3 regions of the Photobacterium sp. Alg240-V54 genome follow, and region 1 is predicted to be linked to each of the others. Evidence: predicted binding sites of a transcription regulator. Region 1 holds the regulator's gene; each other region holds the start of a gene.
What was found. Region 1 encodes PurR, which represses purine synthesis genes. Its sites were predicted from a motif close to TNANGNAAACGTTTNCNTNA; they were not measured.
Positions count from the first base shown of each region.

Region 1 (6,302 bases):
CGCTCATCGTCACTTTACTAAACCGTTACGAGAAGATGCGGCCAATATTTGGTTATTGCAAAAACGCCAACAATTACGCTCTGGGTTACGATTGCTGAGTTTAATTGGTGTGATTAGTCCATTGTTAGGATTGCTTGGCACTGTACTTGGCTTGATTGATATGTTTAAAGGTATCGCCCTCTCTACCAGTTCGGTTACGCCAAGTGATCTTGCTGATGGTTTGGGGCTTGCGATGCGTACGACTGCTGCAGGATTGATTATTGCCCTACCCGCAATTACAGGTTCGCAATTATTAGGACTATGGGCTGACAGTATTATGGCGAAACTTGAGCATAGCTTAAACCGCTGTAATTTATGGCTCGAAGGCATGAATATTGATGCTGAAAATAGCCCAGCAAAACCGTGTGATACTTGCGAAGAGAACCCTGCTTATAGTGGCACATCAGCATGATAACGATTAATAACCGTCACGATAGCGACGACTTAACCCCTGATCTAACCCCATTATTAGATATTATTTTTATTGTGATGGTGTTCTTGCTACTAACCGCAACTGTTCAAATCAAAGCATTAGATGTCGACTTACCACAAACATCGACTCAAATATTACAAACCACCAAAGCTGATCCAATTACTATCAATTTGGTCGCAACTGAACCTTATTGGGCATTACAAGGCCAAACCATCAATGACTGGGATAGTTTTAACCTGCAGCTATTAGCCGCAGTCAAAGCTGCTCCCAATAAACCGGTTGTGATTGGCGCTGATAAAAAAGCCTCGGTCGAACAAATGCTCAAACTGTTAGCTTTTCTACAAAAAAACGACATCAAAGCCACTCAACTATTAATGGAAGAACAACAATAATGGACCGTCATCACTCTGTTTTTATCGCACCTTCTTGGGGTCATATTGCTCGCAAAGCACTGTTGCCAATTACACTATTAATAACAGCATCAAGCTTGTTTTCACCACAGGCTCAGGCTCAACCTGATTCTGATTCGCCACGAGTCATCAGTGCGGGTGCTGCAATTACGGAGATTATTAATGCTCTAGGTGCTGAGCAACAATTGATTGCTGTAGATGTCACCAGTAAAAACTTAGTCGCACCGAGCCTGCCTAAAGTAGGCTATCACCGCCAACTATCAGCAGAAAGTTTGATTGCATTAGCGCCAACTAAAATCATTGGCTCTGATGAAATGGGGCCACCAAAAACATTAACCCTTTTAAAACAGTCAGGGGTTGAAGTGGATATCGTCAATGGCGGTGAAACAGTGGCTGATTTACTGCATCGTATTGATCAAGTCGCGGCATTAACCCAACATCAACAGCAAGCGCAGCAACTTAAGCAACAACTCCAAACCAGCGTGGATGCCATCAAACAGCACAATTTAGATCAACAACACCCGCTTAAAAAGGTGTTGTTTTTAATGATCCATGATGGTCGTCCAATCAGTATTGCGGGCAAAAATACCACCGCCGATAGCATTATTACTTTAGCAGGTGCAATTAATCCTGCCGCGCAATTAGTGGCTAATTATAAGCCAGTATCAACGGAAGCTATTTTGCAGATGCAACCCGACATTATTTTATTAAGTGATCGCACCACTGCATCAATTAACAACATGCAACAGTTGCTGGAAAAAATGCCCATGTTAGCGGCAACACCTGCGGCAAAAAACAATGCCATTGCGGTGATTGACGGTACAGCCCTGATTGGAGGATTAGGTATTCACAGTATTAATGAAGCCATGCGCCTTAATGGTGTTTTTTATCCACAATCGTAAATTGAGATCAATGTCGTCATGAATGTTACTCGTATTTCTCCCTCCGTCATTTACGTGATCAGTATCTGTTCGCTTTTATTTGCGCTACTCAGTTCGATTGCGATAGGGCCGATGGATATTAGCTATAAAGACAGCTTTATTGCCCTGTTACCCGGCGAGCATCACCTTGCGACTCATGTTGATTTAGTGATCCATCAAATACGGTTACCACGGACATTATTATGTATTGCGATTGGCGCTATATTGGCAATTTGTGGTGCCGTGTTACAAGGGTTATTTCGTAACCCTCTTGCCGACCCTGGTATTATTGGTATATCAGGCGGTGCTGGCCTAGGAGCGGCATTTGCAATCATTTTATTTGCTCCGCTGATGACGCATTACCCACTATTAATGAACATTGGTGCCGTACCCTTTTTTGCTTTTTTAGGTGGCGCAATAAGTACTTATTTGGTGTATCACCTTGGTACTGACAAAAATGGCACCTCTGTCGTGGTTATGCTGCTTGCAGGGGTTGCGATTGGTGCAATATCTGGCGCAGGACTGGGGTTATTAAATTACATTGCTGATGACCAAGCCCTACGTGATTTCTCTTTATGGTCTATGGGCTCACTTGCTGGGGCTACATGGTCTGGTATTGGGTTAGCTTTTATAAGCCTTATCGTGATTTATTATTATTGTTACCGTCAAGCAAATGCACTTAATGCGTTTTTATTAGGTGAAGCCGAAGCCCGTCATATGGGGGTTGATGTTCAACACCTTAAACGCAGTTTAATTATTGTGTGTGCCGCAGGAGTTGGGATCACCGTTGCGATTACCGGCCCAATTGGTTTTATTGGTCTGGTTATTCCGCATTTAGGGCGCATGATTTCAGGCCCTAACCATAAGACATTGTTGCCAATATCGGCTATTTTAGGCGCTTTAATACTACTCGTCGCAGATATGATCGCCCGTAGTGCGTTTGCACCACAAGAACTTCCGGTAGGTATTATTACCGCTATTTTAGGCGCTCCATTTTTTATCTATCTACTTAATAAGCAAAAAGGCAGAATCGCATGACGGCGACACTCTCACACTCGACGGCGATTACAGCACGTAACTTACAGCTCACATTAGCCAATAAAGTGTTATTAGATAATTTCAGTATTGATATTAAAGCAGGTCAAGTTACTGCGCTATTAGGCCCTAATGGCGCGGGTAAAAGCACCTTGCTTAAAATCTTATGTGGTGAGATTTCACCTGAAAGTGGCGATGTGGCATTTTTCAATCGTGATATCAATGATTGGCAACGCGCAGAACTGGCGCGTCATTTAGGCATTCTACCGCAGCACAGTTCACTCTCTTTTAGCTTTACCTGTAAAGAAGTGGTAGAACTTGGCACTATGCCATTGTGTTTATCTCGCCAAGAAATCAATCACATCACTAACCAAACAATGGCTAATACCGATGTGCTTGAGCTTGCTCAGCGGTTGTATCCCACCTTATCTGGTGGTGAAAAACAACGGATCCATTTTGCACGAGTATTAACCCAATTAAGCCAAGCCGATGATAAATGCATTTTAATGTTAGATGAGCCAACTTCAGCCTTAGATTTAGCCCATCAACATAAAACGCTACAAATGGCACAAACGATGGCAGCTCAAGGTGCAGCGGTGATCGTGGTATTACATGATCTTAATTTAGCGGCCCAATATGCTCAGCGGATGGTAATTATTCAACATGGAAAAATTCAAGCCGATGGCACACCATGGCAAGCATTAAATCCGGCAGTGATTAATACTGTCTATGGTTGGCAAGTTTCTGTTCACCGCCATCCTATCCATGATTACCCTTATCTATTATCAGCATGTTAACTAACCACACATGATGAGTCCATCAAGTAAATTTCAGTAACACTACGATAAATTTGCTGAAATTTACGTTTTTTTGTTGATAGCATCAAATATTTTAATCCAAAACAATAGAATCGTTGCACTACGCGAAACACTCAGTAAAATGTGAACGCAAGCGATTACACTTGAAAAATATGTAATAATTATAAAGCCGCAAAATAGATGCGGATTTTGTTGTTGGATACTATTTAAGTATGTAACAGATACATAATCGGTGCCAAATTGAATAATTAACGAGACGACTAACGCAATAAGATGGATTTTATATCTCTCAGTGATTACTCAATTTGGTACCACACCATTGGCTAGAATCATTTCTAGCGCTCATTATTAGAAGAATAAATATGGCAACCATTAAAGATGTTGCACGTATGGCTGGTGTTTCAACGACAACAGTCTCACACGTGATCAATAAAACGCGCTTTGTCGCAGAAGCAACGCAGAAAAAAGTTCTTGCTGCCGTTGAAGATCTTAACTACGCACCAAGCGCAGTGGCACGCAGTTTAAAATGTAACACGACTCGTACCATCGGTATGCTGGTGACTAAATCAACCAACCCATTTTTTGCTGAAGTTGTGCATGGTGTTGAAGAGTATTGTTACCGTGAAGGTTACACTCTGATCTTATGTAATACCGAAGGCAACCTTTCTAAGCAACGCGATTACTTACGCATGTTGGCAGAAAAACGTGTCGATGGCTTATTAGTAATGTGTTCAGATCTCGATCAGAAGTTATTGGATCTACTTGAGCGCCAAAAAGATTTACCTATGGTAGTCATGGATTGGGGCCCAGAAAGCCCACATACTGATAAAATTCAAGATAATGCCGAACAAGGTGGCTATATTGCGACTAAATATTTTATCGAACATGGTCATACCCGTATCGGTTGTCTATCTGGCCACAATGATAAATCGACCTGTCGTGAGCGCTTAAAAGGCTTCAATAAAGCGATGACAGAAGCAAATTTAGAGGTTAACCAAGACTGGATCCTTGAAGGCGATTTTGAGTGTGATTCTGCTGTCGAAGCTGCTGAGAAATATATTGCGATGACTGATCGCCCAACCGCTATTTTTTGTTTTAATGACATTATGGCGATGGCACTGATTAGTACCTTTGAACAAGCGGGACTACGCGTACCGAATGACATTTCTATCATTGGTTATGACAACATTGATCTTGCGCCCTACTTTGCGCCGCCACTAACGACTATCCACCAGCCAAAACGTCGCTTAGGTAAAACAGCAATTAAAATTTTGATGGCACGAATGAAAGACAAAGATCACGAACCTCAAATTTTTGAAATGGCCCCTGCTATCGTTGAACGAAAATCTGTTAAAGATCTACGCTAATAGCGTTATCTATTTATCAAGCCAATAATTATATTGGCTTTTTTTTCCTATCAATATAATTCCCCTGCCTCTAAACGCTATTAAAACGTTGTTTCTTACCAAGAAATATGAGCGATATCACATATTCATCAGCTTTCATCAATATTCAAACTTCACTTGTTAAAAGATAGAATATAATGATTCATGTAAATACATATAATAGTAAGCAAAAGACTTACAAACTATAAATAAAACTTCGCTATTGATAAGTCTATTTATAGAGTAATACATGAATGATTTAAAGTAGTTCGTTTGTGATGTAAATAACTTTATTAATAAAAGTAAAACGACAACTACTTTAATGTTAGGTGACACTCATTTATTCACCGAGTAGAAGTATGGACAAACCAATATTAAAAGATTCATTAAAACTATTAGACCATTTAGGTAATGTAAAATCGCGTTCTATGTTTGGCGGTTTTGGTATTTTCGCAGGAGAAGCAATGTTTGCTCTTGTGGTAAATAATAAACTCCACCTACGTGCAAACGCGAAAACAGAAGAGGAATTTAAACAAGCGGGTTTAGAACCATATATTTATAAAAAACGTGGTTTCCCTGTCATTACAAAACATTACGCTATTCTTGATGAATGGTGGCAACACCCAGAGAAAATTGTCGAGCAGGCAAAATATTCTCTTGAGGCAGCACAAGCTGATAAAAAAGCCAAAGACTGCTGTACACCAGATAGAATTAAAGACTTACCCAACTTACGGCTTTCAAATGAACGAATGCTCAAAAAAGTAGGTATTAAAACTATCAAACAACTGCATGACATTGGCGCACTCGAAGCTTATAAGGCGTTACAAAAAACACAAGAAACGTCGTTAAGTATAGAATTGTTATGGGCACTTGAAGGTGCTATACATGGCCAACACTGGTCAGTAATACCAGAAAGCAGACGCAATGAACTGCTAGCAAAACTATAATAAATATATTCGTCAACTGGCTAAGTGACGCTTAAGAATAAAGAGGCCCAGTGCCTCTTTAATTTATTCTACTTTGGTATTAACACGCTATTTAAAGCATCCCTCGATAGAATGTAAATTAAAAATAATAGCTTAATATCATTTATTTAAATATATCGACTAATAGATGATATAAATATTAAATAAAACGTAATTTTTTTGTTTTATATTTTATTCATTTATCAGTTCTCTTCTGGCGTCTTAAACGTATTTTTAACGTTCGATAATGATTACTCACCATTCATCAACGTTTGCATATCATTGTGCCCACCACAT
Region 1 is NZ_UNRL01000004.1:148,965-155,266, reverse strand. It holds gene G6R09_RS12465 (MotA/TolQ/ExbB proton channel family protein) at 1-451, shown strand, start outside; gene G6R09_RS12460 (biopolymer transporter ExbD) at 448-864, shown strand; gene G6R09_RS12455 (hemin ABC transporter substrate-binding protein) at 864-1,784, shown strand; gene G6R09_RS12450 (iron ABC transporter permease) at 1,803-2,840, shown strand; gene G6R09_RS12445 (heme ABC transporter ATP-binding protein) at 2,837-3,634, shown strand; gene purR (HTH-type transcriptional repressor PurR) at 4,018-5,022, shown strand; gene G6R09_RS12435 (TfoX/Sxy family DNA transformation protein) at 5,400-5,987, shown strand.

Region 2 (6,302 bases), on a different contig from region 1:
ACCATCATCCAATTTTTTAAGTGTATTTACCGCACCAGCCAAACGAGCACGCTCGGTCAGCATGGTCGCATATTGATAAGCTTGCTCTTTAAATGGCACCGTGATGTTACAACCTTTACCGCCATCCTGAAAAAATGCATCTGCCGCTTGTACAAAACCATCAAGCGCTACTAGTTGACTGGTGTATGTCATCTGCTGGCTCGTTTGGCGGGCAAACAATGTATGGATGAACGGAGATTTACTTTGCCCGATCGGGTTACCAAATACGACGTACTTATCCATATACGAATTCTCCCTTTATATTAAGAGGCTCTATCACTTTAAGATCTGAGCTCAATAATTAACTACCACTCTCGCGGCTTTAAATAATCTAGATACAACCGCGCTTCTGCTGAATTAGGTTCTGGCTGATAGCAATATTCCCAGCGCGCTAATGGTGGCATCGACATTAAAATAGATTCCGTTCTTCCGCCACTTTGTAAGCCAAATAAGGTGCCACGATCATAAACCAAGTTAAATTCGACATAACGTCCACGACGATAAAGTTGAAATTCACGTTCGCGCTCACCATAAGGTAATTGATGTCGCTGAGCGACTATCGGTATATAGGCATCAACAAAACCATTACCAACCGCTTGCGTATAAGCAAAGCTCTTATCAAATCCCCATTGATTGAGATCGTCAAAAAACAGCCCACCAATACCACGAGTTTCATCGCGATGCGGTAAGAAGAAGTATTTATCACACCATGCTTTATGTTGTGAATAAACATCATCACCAAACGGAGCACAAATCGCTTTGGCAGTATCATGCCAATGCTGGCAATCGTCATCAAAAGGGTAAAACGGGGTAAGATCAAAGCCACCACCAAACCACCAAACTGGTGCTTCACCGTCTTTTTCTGCGATGAAGAAGCGAACATTGGCATGAGAGGTTGGTACATAAGGGTTGCGAGGGTGAATAACTAATGACACCCCCATCGCTTCAAAACGTCGACCAGCTAGTTCCGGACGGTGAGCAGTCGCGGATGCTGGCATCTCATCGCCATAGACATGAGAAAAGTTAACCCCCGCTTGCTCAAATACTGCGCCATTGCGCAATACTCGACTACGACCACCGCCACCTTGCTCTCGTTGCCATTGATCTTGTTCAAACTCGGCATTACTCTCTTGTTGTGCCAAAGCCTGACAAATAGTGTCTTGAAGTTGGAATAAAAACGTTTTTACTGCGTGCTTATTAAGCTCGATTTGCTCACGATCAGTCATTAATTACCCCTGACGGAAAATATTACCCGTTTGGGCATCTCGAATTTCAGAAGGATTAGTACGGCCTCCGGTTTCACCGTCAAGTATCGCTGCCAGTTTATCCCCAAGTTGCTGCTCAACATCAGCTACCGTTCGTCCTGGTTCAAGCCCAGTTAAATTGGCACTGGTTGACGTTAGAGGCTTACCAAACTGACGACATAATTGTTGCACTAATGGATGATCCGTTACTCGTACTGCAATGGTAGTAAATTGACCGGTTAAAAAAGCAGGTACATTAGATTTGGTTGGCATTACCCAGGTTACAGGCCCCGGCCATGATGCCAATACCGTTTGTTTTTGCTGCGGTGTTAATTGACTATCATCGATATAAGGTAATAACTGCTCATAGTCAGCAGCAATTAAGATTAAGCCTTTTTCTATTGGGCGCTGTTTTAAGGCTAATAATTTATTCACAGCCTGTTGATTATCAGGATCACAACCAACACCAAATACCGCCTCGGTTGGATATCCAATCACTTGACCTTGCTTTAACGCTGTCACTACTTGGGTAATATTTGCCACAAATTCCTCTGCTCTTTATTCAGCTGATATTTTATTTTTTAGTTAGATAATCATCATACCGACACATGCTTAACAACACCATTTAAGGTTAATCATAGCGTAACTTTACCGACGCAAACGTTTTCCTTTGGAGTAAATCACCGTATAATGGCGTAAATAACACTTTAGTCGTTCATTACCTATAGGAGATCGGAATGAAAGTTGGAATTATCATGGGATCAAAATCTGATTGGCCAACCATGCAACATGCCGCAGAAATGCTCGAGCGCTTTAACGTTGCTTACGAAACTAAAGTGGTTTCAGCTCACCGTACTCCTCATCTATTAGCAGAGTATGCTGAAACAGCCCGCAATCGCGGTATTAGTGTCATTATTGCTGGTGCTGGCGGCGCTGCACATTTACCAGGCATGACCGCTGCGTTTACCAGTTTGCCAGTGCTGGGTGTACCGGTGCAATCTCGCGCTTTAAAAGGCATGGACTCACTATTATCAATTGTGCAAATGCCAAAAGGTATCGCCGTTGGCACCCTTGCAATTGGTGAAGCAGGTGCTGCCAATGCCGGTTTATTAGCTGCTCAAATCATTGCAACCCACAACCCTGAGGTTTTAGCGGCTGTTGAAGCTTTCCGCCAGCAACAAACCGATACTGTACTTGAGAACCCTAATCCGGCTGAGGATGCATAATGAATCAGGTACTGGTACTTGGTGCTGGCCAACTTGCACGAATGATGGCACTCGCCGGCGCACCACTGAATATTAATGTTATCGCCTACGATGTAACTACCACCAATGTTGTACACCCTCTAACCCAACAGTGCCAATCATTATCACTGATTGAAGCCATTGCCGCAGCCGATGTTATTACCGCTGAATTTGAACATATTCCAGATGCAATTTTAAACCTCTGCGCGGCCAGTGGTAAATTTAAGCCTCACCCTGATGCCATCAAAGCCGGTGGCGATCGCCGCATTGAAAAAAACTTATTAACCAATGCTCAAGTTGCTAATGCGCCATACCATATTATTAATAATCGTGCAGATTTAGACGCTGCGATTACTGCAATTGGATTACCGTTGGTATTAAAAAGTGCCTTAGGTGGTTATGACGGTAAAGGCCAATGGCGCTTAAAAACTCACGATCAAATTGAATCAGTGTGGGCAGAAATGGCACAATGTATCGCGGCAAGTGATAACCAAGCGATTGTGGCAGAAAAATTTATTGGTTTTGATCGTGAAGTATCTTTAATTGGTGCGCGAAATGCTAAAGGGGAGATTAAAACCTATACCCTCAGTGAAAATGTTCATACTGATGGCGTACTTAGCTTATCAACTGCCATTGTCGGTGACAGTGCCCTACAACAACAAGCACAACAAATGTTCACCGCGGTGGCGAAACAATTAAATTATATTGGCGTGCTGGCGTTGGAATTTTTTGAAGTTAATGGTCAATTATTAGTTAATGAAATCGCCCCTCGCGTCCATAATTCAGGCCATTGGACTCAACAAGGCGCAGAGACATGCCAATTTGAGAACCATCTTCGAGCAGTGTGCGATTTACCATTAGGCGGCACCGATCTTATTCGTCCAAGTGCTATGATCAATATTCTCGGCCAAGATAGCGTTCCCGAAGCGGTATTAGCTTTAGAAAATTGTCATGTACATTGGTATGGCAAAGAAAAACGTGACGGTCGTAAAATGGGCCATATTAATGTCTGTGCGGCAACCCCAGAGCTATTGCAATATCAGTTAATGTTATTAGGGCAAATATTACCGCCACAGTATTTTCCTGCACTACCACACTAAATAGCCTATAAAAAAAGCCTGCACTATTATGCAGGCCTTTAGTTTTCATCGTTAATTAACTTATTTTTCAACATCTTGATAAGCATTGCATTTTCGATCAGCGCACTGCAATTTGATACCACTGACTAATTTCTTTTCTAGCAACAAGCCAAATCCACACTGCTGGCATGTACCAATCACGGGTTTATTATTAACGGCAAAACGGCATTGCGGGTATTTATCACACGCATAAAACAGTTTGCCATAGCGTGATTTGCGCTCAACTAAATGCCCCTGATGACATTCAGGACAATTAATATCAGTTTGCTGAGGTTTTTTTTCTGGCGATGCAAGGTAATGACATTCAGGGTATGCTGAACAACCAATAAACATTCCATAGCGACCTTGGCGTAAAACCAATGGCTGAGCACATTCAGGACATGGCATATCGAGCAGTTTAACTATGTGACCATCATTTTGTTTAAGGGGCTGAATATAATCACACTTAGGATAATGTTCACACCCCAAAAAAGGGCCATGCTTGCCAAAACGCATCACTAAATCAGCGTTGCACTGTGGACATGATTGATGTTGTAATGCGTGTTCATGGGCTGCAAATAAGGGTTCACTGTCGGTGGTCATTATTAATGTAGACCTCCATCTTCTGCGCCATATAATAATTCTTCTACCTGATCATAAGCCGCTTCATTTCCAGGAGCATTAAACAGCACCATCAGAATAATCCACTTTAGATCATCAAGTATAAATTCTTGAGTATCGAGCTCCATTACGCGATCAATCACCATTTCTCGCGTATCTGCATTAAGAACATCAATTTGCTCAAGGTAAAGCAAAAAACCTCGACACGCTGTATCCATACGTAACATTTCTTTGTCGGTATAGATGCGCATTGACGTTATCGCGCTATGATTAACATACGGTGTGTTTTCTGTTTCTTGTAAAGCAGCCAGTTTTTCAAGCCACTCTAAGGACTTGTAAATATCATCCTGATGAAAACCTGCACGCAGAAGTTCCTCTGAGAGTTCGTCTTGATCGACTAATAACTCAGCTTCGCTTTGAATATAGGTTTCAAATAGATACATAAGAATATCCATCATAACTAGCCCCTCCTCGTTCTGATATAACCACCGGGCACTGCAGTCACCCAACCGGACAGTTCTAATTCTAATAATTGCGGTAAAATTTGGTGGATGGGTTGTTTACAGCGTTCAGCAACGACATCTACGGGTGTTGCTTCGGTGCCTACGTTAGCCAACAGTGCAGGAAATGGCAATTCTTCATTTTGCTTCGTTGCTAAAGGCACGCCTATTTGATTGTTTATTGCACATTCTGTCAGGCTTCCTACCTCTTCATAAATATCAGCCGGACTTTCTACCAGTTTAGCACCTGATTTAATCAGCGCATTACAGCCACGACTGGCAGGATTATGAATCGAACCTGGCAGTGCAAAAACCTCTCGTCCTTGCTCCAACGCATAACGAGCGGTAATTAATGAGCCACTTTTTTGCGCCGCTTCAATCACTAATACTCCAGTTGATAAACCACTAATAATACGATTTCGACGCGGAAAGTTTTGCGGACACGGCTGTTGTTGTGGCCAAAACTCTGACACTAATGCACCTTGTTCAACAATACTGGCTGCCAATGTACGATGTCGAGCCGGGTAAATCTGATCAAGCCCTGAGCCTAATACCGCAATAGTTAATCCACCGGCTTGCAATGCCCCTTGATGTGCCTGACCATCAATCCCCAATGCTAGCCCACTAGTGACCACATAATTATTAGCGGCTAACGCTTTTGCAAAATGGAACGCCGATTCGCGACCATCAATGGATGCCGAACGACTACCAATAACCGCTATTTGGGGGGCGGCTAACGCGGTCACATCTCCACGAATAAACAATATCGGTGGCGGTGATGAAATCTGCTTTAATAGATGAGGATAATGCGCTGAAGCGAGGGTTAATATATGCTGTTGCGGTGCTTGCTGCCATTGCAATGCGTAGTCTAAGCACTGCTGATTAGGATGCAGCAAAGCCTGTATTTGTTTGGCTGTTAACCCATATTGCTGCAATTGTTCTGCTGTCATTGCCACTAATTGCGATGGGCTCGCATCGGCCAACAAGCGCTGAATACGGCTGCCCCCTAATGAAGGAACAGCCGCCAGTTGTAACCATGCAATAAGCTCTGTATCGGTCATCACGATTATGAACGTGGCGCCTGAGCAACCACACCAGGTTTAAACGGTTGCTGATTATTTAGTACCACCGCTAGACTAAAATATTCATAAGGACGTAATACCATCGCTTGTGCCACGGCGACAGTGCCAAGTTGAGTACTATCGGTTAATAAAGTGCTGGTTTGATAATGATATTGACCTTTTTTACCTTGCACCTCCGCGCCGGGTTTAAACAACTCAAATACCTGTCCAGCAACCATGCCATCGAGATGACCACGATCAAGCACAATCACATCGTAATTAGAAATATAACTATAACCACTGATTTGACCCAACACTGTCGCAGATAATGATGCTGGCGGTGTCATTGGTGAAAACGATAAGTCATGCTGAATATCAGTGCCTAATAATGGCAATAAAATATCATTGGGAATAATTTCTTGCTGAAAACGATCAACCTGTAATTGACTGGTAACGCCATCACTGGTTATCACCG
Region 2 is NZ_UNRL01000014.1:69,391-75,692, reverse strand. It holds gene aroE (shikimate dehydrogenase) at 1-282, opposite strand, end outside; gene hemF (oxygen-dependent coproporphyrinogen oxidase) at 345-1,265, opposite strand; gene tsaC (L-threonylcarbamoyladenylate synthase type 1 TsaC) at 1,269-1,826, opposite strand; gene purE (5-(carboxyamino)imidazole ribonucleotide mutase) at 2,021-2,509, shown strand; gene G6R09_RS19325 (5-(carboxyamino)imidazole ribonucleotide synthase) at 2,509-3,627, shown strand; gene G6R09_RS19320 (type I DNA topoisomerase) at 3,688-4,248, opposite strand; gene G6R09_RS19315 (DUF494 family protein) at 4,251-4,724, opposite strand; gene dprA (DNA-processing protein DprA) at 4,727-5,827, opposite strand; gene G6R09_RS19305 (LysM peptidoglycan-binding domain-containing protein) at 5,833-6,302, opposite strand, start outside.
Region 2: a site for PurR is predicted at 1,936-1,955, ahead of purE (5-(carboxyamino)imidazole ribonucleotide mutase). Genes of this name have one in related genera too.

Region 3 (6,302 bases), on a different contig from region 1:
GTAACTTGCATTATATTTAACCTCAAAACTTAACTCAGTGTTTCTGAGTGATGTTGCCGAACAGCCATTTACTGACGGTGGCATCCTTTCGTGTTACAGCTCGAAAACCATAACGCCTAAATTCTTTCTTAAAGATTCTGAGAGTAGATAGCCTACTTCTCAGAGCGCGCTATTATAACGACACCTTTAGGTGACGTCGAGGTAGATACCTTATTAACGCGAACGATCTCTCTGACTGCATTACAAGATAGGGGCTAGAAATATCATTTCAAGGGGAAAAATGAAAAAAATCGCATTTTAACGGTTTTTTGTGGTTCAAATGTTGGAAAAACGAGCTAATAAGACAGATAACAATATTTTATTATCGAGCCTAATACTAAAATTTTGCATGCTCAATTCGATGACAATTTGCACAGAGTAAAAGACATTTGTCTAATTCATCCATATGCATTGTTGAAAATTTCAAAGATCGTACTCTACTTAGAATAAAGTCTTTTTGAGTAGGATCTTTATGATGAAAATCAAAAATTGCTGGATGGCCTGTAATGCCGCATCTTTCACATTTCCCGCCTTTATACTCAATACATTGATTTTTTAAACGTCGCTGCCGCTGTAAGGTTTGTAAATTTATACAAGCCTTACAATAAGAATGTGTTTTACCTTTCCTATCTGCGCGTAAATAAAATTCAGATATTGGCTTACAAATCTCACACCTCGGGCAACGCTGCATATAATTCACTATTTGGTTTGATTTTTTAAACTCAACTAAATATAGATAAGGCTAAGCAACAGAGAAAGAATTTCAATTAAAAGCTAAATACATCAAATTTTAGATAAAAAAAAGCCAGCTAATAATAGCTGGCTTTTAAAAAGTGGCGTCCCCTGCAGGATTCGAACCTGCGACCACATACTTAGCTTACCACTACAGTTTTCACTGCCACCTTTGGTGTTTGTAGTCTGGACTATATCATCACCCACAGCATTATCTGTTTGGGTGGAGGGCGCTAGTGATGTATTACACAATGAGATCGCATTGCATCATCTAGTCTCTGCACCTTCTCTACACGCCTGTAGAGCTTGGCTCAAGATTGCCACCGCCATTACGCGCTGAGGTTTCCTTGAATTCACCCTCTCCACTGTAACTGTTTCCAGATACAGGCTCCTCTCTTAAAGGTACGTGCTCTATCCAACTGAGCTAAGGGGACAATTTTTAATATTAATCGTTAACTTTTATAGTGTATAAACTTAACGATTAACACTACAACATGATATGACATCAGGTTATGCGACGAATTATACGTAGCTATCATATAAGGTCAATCTCTTTGCTTCATTTTTCATGCTTAAAACAACTGACTGGTTAAAGATACAACAAAAAAACCATGATTGAAGATATTTTGAGAAGAAACAATCGCTCACAGCAACAAGTTAGCCGCATGTTTATCACTCTTTTTCGATTACTCATCACTGCTTCAACACTTAAATCAGAGTGATAGCAAAATATAAAATCAAATAGCAATCGTTTGCCTAATGGCAATTCCATTCATAATCTGCCACAATATTGGCGTTGATACGTTCAACCAACACAACAAGGATCACCATGAGCGCTCAAATTATTGATGGGAAAATTATCTCCCAAACTGTACGACAGGAAGTTGCCGCCAGAGTAAAAGCACGCACCGATGCCGGATTACGCGCACCTGGATTAGCTGTTGTTCTCGTAGGTCAGGATCCAGCCTCACAGATCTACGTTGGTAGTAAACGCAAAGCCTGTGAAGAAGTCGGGTTTATTTCAAAATCATTTGATCTACCAACCACAGCGACTGAACAACAATTACTCGATTTAATTGATGAGCTTAATCAAGATCCAACCATGGATGGTATTTTAGTACAATTACCATTACCTGCAGGTATAGACACCACCCGTATTCTTGAACGCATCGATCCTGAAAAAGATGTCGATGGTTTTCACCCTTACAATGTCGGTCGCCTAAGTCAACGTATTCCTAAATTACGTTCATGCACACCAAAAGGCATTATTACACTACTGGAACGCTACAATATTGAAGTACGCGGCAAACATGCTGTTATTGTGGGTGCATCAAACATTGTCGGACGACCAATGACACTTGAGTTGTTATTAGCAGGAGCTACTACAACGACTTGTCACCGTTTCACACAAGATCTTGAAGGTCATGTCCGTCAAGCTGATATTCTTGTGGTCGCCGTTGGCAAAGCTAATTTTATTCCTGGAAACTGGATCAAAGAAGGCGCAACAGTGATTGATGTCGGTATTAACCGTCTTGAAAATGGTAAGTTGTGCGGAGATGTAGAATTTGATGTCGCTTGCCAGCGTGCCAAACATATCACACCTGTACCTGGTGGTGTCGGGCCAATGACGGTTGCGACCCTGATTGAAAATACGTTACTAGCCTGCGAGCAATATCATTCAGCCTAAGTAAATGCCTCTTAATGAGGCTGCACTGTTATTAAACACAAAAAGCGAGTATATCAATACTCGCTTTTTTATTAACTTATGCTTTGTTGTTGATGAGATCCGTATTCTCTACACTAACTTTAACTTGTTTACCCAATAAGTTAATCAGCATAAATGATCGCTTCTCACCATCAGCTTCCTGATAAATCGCATCAAGGCCTTTAAATTTACCTTGCTGTAAAATCAGTTTATCGCCTTGTTGTGGTAATGATTCAAACATATGATCATGTGAACCATTATCTTCATTAAGCATTAAATTATAAATAAGTTCTTCACTTACTATCTGTGGCATTGCCCCTTGACGAATAAAATCAGCAACACCACGCGTTGAACGCACTGTTGTAAAACTTAATTTTTCAGGATCAAACGTCACAAAAACATAACTTGGAAATAGTGGCTCATGACACTCACAACGTTTACCACGCACAATCTTTTCAACAACAACTTGCGGGTAATAACATTCAGCCCCTTGACGATCAAGATTGATCACTGCGCGTTCTTGCTCACTACGCTTACAATAAAGTAGATACCAATCTTTCATCATCAACCTCAATTAAATCTTAACTTTACTCAGTATATACAAATCAATGCTAATTTTCATCTTCCACCACAACAGCCCAATTTTGATTAACATTGGAATTATATTCTATGGTTATTGGTCCATGTAATATGATTGACCAATATCCCTGCGCTTAATTTGTAACATATATGAATATTCTCACAGGGTGATATAACCACCCAATATAATACTAAAAAACAATATAAAACCCTAAATATAAACAACCAAATAGTGTAAGATATAGATAATGGTAATGGAATTTGATTTTTCATAATTGATCAATATATATACAATTGCTTATTTATCAATTGGTTGTAATGTTTTATCATTGTTTATTAAATGTAAAAACTTGCAGTCAAATATATTGTGCTTTATAAACCTACATGAATGAGCAAACACACTAATTAAAATAAAATAGAGAATCTTATGAGTCATAATAGTAGTGGTACCCTTCTGGGCCACCCAAAAGGCTTGTTCCTTTTATTTGGAACAGAGCTATGGGAACGCTTTTCTTATTACGCGATGCGCGCCATCTTGGTTTTATACTTAACAGATAAAACCATTAACGGCGGCCTTGGCTGGACCACAGAAGAAGCACTTAACTTATACGGTATCTACACAGGCTTAGTTTATTTTACTCCTCTTATTGGTGGTTGGATTGCCGACAACATTTTAGGTCAACGTCGCTCAATTATTATTGGTGGTGTATTAATGGCCATTGGTCAATTTACACTTGCTTTACCTCACAGCGTGGTTGATCCCCATGCCGTTACTGCTTTCTATGTTGGTTTAGCCTTCCTTATTGTCGGTAATGGTTTATTTAAGCCAAACATTTCAACCATGGTTGGTGATTTATACCCTGAAGGTGATAACCGTCGTGATGGCGCCTTTACGATTTTCTATATGGGTATTAATATCGGCTCACTACTCGCGGGGGTGATTGCTGGTACCGCATCTGCTGTTTACGGTTGGAAAGCTGGCTTCTTATGTGCTGGTGTTGGCATGTTGATGAGCCTATTAATTCAAGTTTTCTTCGCTCAACGTTACTTAGGCGATATCGGTACTGTACCTGCCGCTGTGCGTGATGCTGAAAAAAATGCCAGTGGTAAAAAAGAGCCACTAACTAAAATTGAGCGTGATCGCTTAAAAGTAATTTTAGTTATGTGTACGTTTGTGATTGTTTTCTGGGCAGGCTTTGAACAAGCTGGCGGCCTAATGAATATTTACTCGCAAGAATATACCAACCGTATGATTGGCGATTTTGAAGTACCAGCAGCATGGTTCCAATCATTAAACCCGTTCTTCATTATTATCTGCGCACCTATTTTAGCGGCACTTTGGGTTCGAATGGGTAAGAGTGAACCAAACTCACCGGTTAAATTTGCGTTAGCGATGTTCTCGCTTGCACTTGGTTTTGCTTGTATGATCGGTGCGGCACTAGAGCAAAACGGTGATGTAACCGTTAAGACATCGATGATGTGGCTGGTTGGTGCATACTTCTTCCATACCATTGGTGAACTATGTCTATCACCAATTGGTTTATCAATGGTAACTAAATTAGCGCCACTACGCTTAGCATCATTGATGATGGGTGCATGGTTTGGTGCTAATGCGATTGCAAACTACATTGCCGGTGTTGTCGGTGCAAGTATCGGTGAAGCTGGTCCGTTAGCTATCTTCTCTGGTATTGCTATTACAGCCGTGATTGCGGGCGTATTATTACTATTATTTTCAAACAAACTGATTTCGTGGATGCACGGTGCTGAAGGTGCTGCGAATAACGACGATAATCAAACTAAGCCACAAACTGCAAATGCGTAGTGGTTTAAAGTGATTAATAGAAAATAAAAAAGGGATGCAGCGGCATCCCTTTTTAATTTAAATATCGCTTAATTTAAGTTACCGTTTCAAAGTTAACACTAAAATTAGCATGCTGGATATCGCTCAATGATAATCGACCACCGTTATCAGACATCGGTAAAATCACCAACGGATTATTGCAAGCCTCGTTACCCAACCACTCGCCAGCGGTTATCGTAGCGCACTGCTCACCTACTTGTAATTGACCACCAATGCCGGCCGCAATCAGGTGAAGTTGCTTTTCAGCAAGATTAAATACGCCAAATAAACCTTTCACAGGTGTGGCATAACCTGAATACTTCAATCCTAATTCTATTTGCGACACTAAATGTTGCACACTGCTTAAATAATTACCTTGGCGACGTAAACAATCATTAAAACACGCTCTGATTAATAATGCCGTTGCCGTGCTATTTTCACCACCAGAACTCGTATCAACCATATAAAATGCTAGTTGGCCATCAATGAGCCAAATATAATCAAAAATAACTGGCGAAATCTCTGCTGATTGCAATGCACGATAACTGAGTTTCCAACGTCCATAGTGAGATTGAAGGTTTGGCATTAACCCCATTAGCAACTCACGTGCTGCTTGAGGGTTATTCTTTAACTCTGAGATATGCCATTGCAACTCTTCTTCAACCAATCCGGCATCATCACCATCGACTAACCAGCGCTGCGAAAAATCTTGTTGCTGCTGTTTAGCGCTGTCTTGCATTTTGAGCACTGACGTAATGGCAGATTTAAGCGTCATGATGTTATCAATCGGTTTAATCAGAAAATCTTTAACCCCAAGCCGAAGTGCCTGAGCAACATCTGTCATATTACCAGTACCAGAAATAACAATCACTGGGATCATTGGATACTGCAATGCCACCTCTTCTACAAACTCCATACCAGTCATCACTGGCATCGCCAGATCACATAATAATAAATCTGGAATATTGTCTTTGAGGGCTTTTAATCCAACCAAGCCATCTTCCGCCTCTCTCACCAGACAACCTTGACTCTTTAAAAAGCCAACAATCATAGTTCGAAACACAGGATCATCTTCTACGATAAGTACAGTTTTCCCTTTTAGCAAAAGTCTCTCCTTTTTCATGACTACGTCTATGAGTGTATAAGCTAACATCAGCAATACCAACTTTGGATCACTAAAGTTTGTAGTCGCAACAAAAGTTATGTCTGTGATATCACTTAACATAAACAAATAAGCACAATAAATAACTATTTTTAGGCAATATCAAAAAATATGTTCTATATATATAACGGTTTCAAACTTCAACAAACCCCCACCCTGAGTGGCTTTCAATCAATTTGAATAAGGGTTAACATATTTTTATTAAAAACACTCAACAAAAAGAGATAATTGTGACTCATTTTGTT
Region 3 is NZ_UNRL01000003.1:366,285-372,586, forward strand. It holds gene tig (trigger factor) at 1-11, opposite strand, end outside; gene folD (bifunctional methylenetetrahydrofolate dehydrogenase/methenyltetrahydrofolate cyclohydrolase FolD) at 1,601-2,458, shown strand; gene rfaH (transcription/translation regulatory transformer protein RfaH) at 2,535-3,038, opposite strand; gene G6R09_RS10685 (peptide MFS transporter) at 3,483-4,877, shown strand; gene G6R09_RS10690 (response regulator) at 4,951-6,000, opposite strand.
Region 3: a site for PurR is predicted at 1,512-1,531, ahead of folD (bifunctional methylenetetrahydrofolate dehydrogenase/methenyltetrahydrofolate cyclohydrolase FolD). Genes of this name have one in related genera too.